2 regions of the Paenibacillus sp. FSL R7-0128 genome follow, and region 2 is predicted to be linked to the other one. Evidence: predicted binding sites of a transcription regulator. Region 2 holds the regulator's gene; the other holds the start of a gene.
What was found. Region 2 encodes CtsR, which represses protease genes until heat stress. Its sites were predicted from a motif close to ATGGTCAATAAAGGTCAAACA; they were not measured.

Region 1 (2,461 bases), 6.9 Mb from region 2:
CCTTGCATCTTCTCCGGGAGACGCAGGGGCATTCTTCATGTGCGCGGCCTAATCAGCCTGCCCTGCCGTTACCACTTCACCCGGATAGTCATAAGCTATAGAAGGCAAGCAGCTTATAACGGGGAGGGGAAGGTTATGGTCTATGCTTATACAGCGATCGGGGATTCACTTACAACCGGCTTCGGGGCGCTGCCCGGGAACGGCTTCGTCCCCGTCTACCGGCGGATGGCGGAAGGGAGGCTGGGTACACCAGTGGTGCCGGCGAATCTTGGCGTCAACGGTCTGACCACCGGGGGGCTGAAGCAACGGCTGAGGAGCTCGAATGTCTACCGGGCGGCGGTGAAGGATGCGCAGATCATTACGCTGTCCATTGGCGGCAACGACTTGATTAAGGCAGCCCGGGCAGCCGGGCCCCGGCCCGGTGAATTCCAGGGCTTACTGCAGCAGGCGCTTAGGGACTGCAAGCGTAACTACAGCGACATCATGGGTAGCCTGACACAGCTCAAAGCAGGTTCCCGCAGCCCCTACATCATCCGGATGGTAGGCCTGTATAATCCCTACCCACAGGTGAATGAAGCAACAGAGTGGGTGCGGGAGTTCAACCGCTATGCAGCAGGCTACAGCAGCAATAACGTAGGGTTTGCTTCGGTATACCATGAATTTGCCGGTAACGAGCGGGGGCTGCTGTTCCTGGACCATATTCACCCGAACGGCAGAGGCTACCGCGTAATTGCAGGCAAGCTGGATGCCCTTGGGTACGGGAGCTTAAGGTAGGCAGCAATGGCTGGGCATAAGAAAGAGGCTGTAACGGGACCGGACCGGTCTGTTACAGCCTCTTTGTGTATTCATTGGAGCAGGTACTTATACGCCTGTTGGCAGAGTCTTCTCAATTACCTTGTCCACGATACCGTATTCAGCAGCGTCTGCAGCGCTCATGAAGTAGTCGCGGTCAGTATCCTTCTCGATCTTCTCCAGCGGCTGGCCTGTACGCTCGGACAAGATGCGGTTCAGCTTCTCACGCAGCTTGATGATGCGGCGGGCGCGGATCTCAATATCCGAAGCCTGCCCCTGCGCACCGCCTAGCGGCTGGTGAATCATGATCTCGCTGTTCGGCAGGGCGAAGCGCTTGCCCTTGGCGCCGGCGTTCAGCAGGAACGCTCCCATGGAAGCGGCCATACCTACACAGATGGTGGACACATCCGGCTTAATGTATTGCATTGTATCGAAGATGGCCATACCCGCTGTGATGGAACCGCCTGGGCTGTTCACATACAGGTGAATATCCTTATCCGGGTCCTCGGCAGCCAGGAAGAGCATTTGTGCGATGATGGAATTGGCAACCACGTCATTAACCTCCGTTCCAAGGAAAATGATGCGGTCCTTCAGCAGGCGGGAATAGATGTCATAAGCGCGCTCACCGCGGTTGCTCTGTTCTACTACCATAGGAATATAACTCACGTGGAAAACCTCCTTGAAATTGGTGCTTCGAATGTGTTCATTTTTTACTGTTACCGTATTAACCACATGATAAACAAATTCAAACAAAAAGTCAAAGAAAGTCAAACTTACTTTCAAAAAAAAGAGCCCTCAAGCGGCTCATTGGTTAAATATAATATAATCGGAACTAAATTATGTACAAGCTTGAAAAAAATGGCGCGCCCGCCAAGAATCGAACTTGGATCTCAGGCTTCGGAGGCCTACGTCATATCCATTGGACCACGGGCGCAACAGAAATTATTATAATATACTTCTCGGATAAAAGCAATGCGTATTAGGCATCCTGCGCAAAAATAGTTTTCTCTGCCTCCATTAATAGAGCCGGAGATGCACCTCCTGCCAGCGGCCTTCCGGACAAGCCCATGTATAAGATGAAAGCGGGCTGAGAATTATAGTCTCGGAACACTTGCACTTGGCGTCAGTTTTGGGTAGAATATGGGTGGGACTTAAAAAGTTAACCCGGGACATTTTGAGACCACGAACAAGGGATAAGAGAAAGACGAAGTTGCAGGAGTGAAAGCATGCGTAATCTATTGGAAATCCAAAAGCAGCTTCTGCCTGATCTCATGGAAACCCTTAAGAGACGGTATACGATTCTACATCAGATCATGCTGTCCGATATTATTGGGCGCAGGACGTTAGCCGCATCGCTTGATATGACCGAGCGGGTGCTGCGCGCCGAGACGGATCTTCTGAAATCGCAGGGGCTCATTGAGATCGAGAGCGTCGGTATGCGCATTAGCGATGCCGGTCGCAGACTGCTTGACCTGCTGGAGCCGGTCGCCAAGAGCCTATTCGGCCTGGATGATCTGGAAGAGAAAATTCGTACAACGTACGGTCTCACCAAAGTAATTGTGGTACCTGGCGATTGTGAGACATCGCCGTTCACCAAGCGTGAGCTGGGGCGCGCAGGCTCCAAGGCACTGCTCAGCGTACTGCGGAGTGACGATACGATTGCCGTCAC
Region 2 (2,461 bases):
ATTCAGGGCGAGCGGTCAGAGGCTGACCTGGAATGCAGTATCGGCACGCTTACTGTGCTGCTGATGGGATACAAGCGTCCGCTTCAGGCGGCAAAGTACGGACAATTATCCGGGACTGCTGAGGCGACAGCTTGGTTTGAAGCGCTGATTCCGCAGGCCGAGACGGCATTATTCGATTTTTTCTGACAGAGAACGGCTCTTCCTCTTCCCCTGGGAGGGAGGAGCTGTCCTATACATAACGCCTCCATTTCAGTGAACGAAGCAGGCAACCGGAATACAATACAGCCAAAACGTAAAAAATAAGAGTAACCCCTTGGCATTCAGCGAGAATATGTTATAATATGAAAAAGTCAAAGAAAGTCAAAGTCAACGCAGGCCGGATATCATCGTTCTCAGGAATGTAACATTTAGAGAAAAGCGCAGGGCAGAGGCTATTGCAGCCGATTCTTATTACATTGCCCGGGTTAAGTTCTTAAGAGCATGTCTCTGACGGCAGGCGTTGGCGCAGCACAGATTTAACCAATGCTTATACACTGGAGGATGAGTGATGCGTAATATCTCCGATATTATTGAACAATATCTGAAGAATATTTTGCATGAAAGTCCCGAAGGTACGGTGGAAATTCAGCGCAATGATCTGGCGGACCAGTTCTCCTGTGTCCCGTCACAGATCAATTATGTCATCAGCACACGGTTCACATTGGAAAAGGGATATGTGGTGGAGAGTAAACGCGGCGGCGGCGGATATATCCGGATTCAGCGCTATGAGCTGCCTCAGAATGTCGCCTTATACGCACATTTGAACTCCACGATAGGGAATGATATTGATCAGAATTCTGCCGAAGGGCTGATTTATCAGCTGGAGGAGGCCCGTTTCCTCTCCAAACGTGAAGCGTGTCTGATGCGTTCTGCGGTTTCCCGGGAATGCCTGACGGTTAATCTGCCGTACCGGGATGAGATTCGTGCCAAGCTTATGAAGGCTATGCTAATCTCTTTATTGGGCAAATAATTTGTCAAATGGTAAGGAGGGACACCGCTCATGCTATGCCAGGAATGCGGCGTCAAACCGGCTACACTCCACTTCACGAAGATTGTGAACGGGGAAAAGACGGAATTTCATATCTGCGAAAGCTGTGCGCGGGAGAAGGGTGAACTGATTCCCGGAACTGCGGGAGGCTTCTCTATCCACAGCTTGCTTTCCGGTCTCCTGGATCTGGAAGGCTCGGGCAAGGGAAAGTCAGCAGCCGCACAAAGTGTGCAGGGGCTGCATTGTGAAAACTGCGGCATGACCTATTCACAGTTCAGCAAGCTGGGACGGTTCGGCTGCAGCTCCTGTTATAAGTATTTCGACAGTACGCTTGACCCGCTCTTCAGGCGGGTGCATGGCAGTACAGCGCATGTCGGCAAGCTGCCCAAGCGGGCGGGCGCACAGATTATGTGCAAGCGCCAGATTGATGAGCTGAAGCATGAATTGCAGCAGAGTATTGTGCAGGAGGAGTTCGAGACCGCAGCTGAGCTGAGGGACAGAATCCGCAAGCTTGAAAAAGAAATGCCACAAGAGTAAAGTCTTTGATATATAGGAGGGATCCGGGCATGTCAAGTCTCCGGTTTACCGAACAAGCACTGAGTGACTGGATGCGCTGCGGCGGCAGCCATTCCGAGATTGTCATCAGCAGCCGTATGCGGATCGCCCGTAATCTGGAGCATCTTCCGTTCCCGCTGCTCGCTTCAAGAGAGCAGTCGGAGGAGGTGCTGGAGCAGCTTGCCCCCGTATTTCAGGGTGAAGCTTCGGCCGACTTCGGCAGCTTCGAGCTGCTGAGACTGGATGAGCTGGGTGAGCTGGACAAAAAGGTACTGGTGGAAAAGCACCTCATCAGTCCTAACCTGGCGGATGATTCCAAAGGCGGGGCAGTCATTCTTAATGAGGACGAGTCGGTCAGCATTATGATCAATGAGGAGGATCATCTCCGCATTCAATGCCTGTTCCCGGGGCTGCAGGTCAGAGAAGCCTGGGTAAGGGCAACCGCCATCGATGATATTTTCGAGGCTGCTGTCAATTACGCCTTCGATGACCGCAGAGGCTACTTAACAAGCTGTCCCACCAATGTGGGAACAGGGCTGAGAGCCTCGGTTATGGTGCATCTGCCGGCCTTGGTGATGACGCATCAGATCAACCGCATTTTGTCCGCAGTTAATCAGGTGGGGCTTACCGTTAGAGGAATTTATGGTGAAGGCAGCGAAGCAGTAGGGAATATCTTTCAGATCTCCAACCAGATTACGCTTGGACAGACCGAAAATGAGATTATTGAGAATCTTCACAGCGTAGTCACACAGATTATAGAGCATGAGCGCAACGCCCGCGAACGCCTGCTGGTCGATTCCGCTCTGCGGATTACGGACCGTATCAAGCGCTCCTACGGAATTCTGGCCTATGCTGCTGTGATGGAACTGAAAGAATCGG

Region 1: a site for CtsR is predicted at 1,546-1,566, ahead of clpP (ATP-dependent Clp endopeptidase proteolytic subunit ClpP). Genes of this name have one in related genera too.

The regions. Positions count from the first base shown of each region.
Region 1 is NZ_JBBOCD010000001.1:32,150-34,610, forward strand. Features, by position in the region: gene NST26_RS00200 (GDSL-type esterase/lipase family protein) at 136-774, shown strand; gene clpP (ATP-dependent Clp endopeptidase proteolytic subunit ClpP) at 862-1,458, opposite strand; tRNA gene NST26_RS00210 (tRNA-Arg) at 1,652-1,726, opposite strand; gene NST26_RS00215 (sugar-binding transcriptional regulator) at 2,019-2,461, shown strand, end outside.
Region 2 is NZ_JBBOCD010000001.1:6,929,329-6,931,789, reverse strand. Features, by position in the region: gene NST26_RS29585 (GNAT family N-acetyltransferase) at 1-186, shown strand, start outside; gene NST26_RS29580 (CtsR family transcriptional regulator) at 548-1,009, shown strand; gene NST26_RS29575 (UvrB/UvrC motif-containing protein) at 1,040-1,564, shown strand; gene NST26_RS29570 (protein arginine kinase) at 1,594-2,461, shown strand, end outside.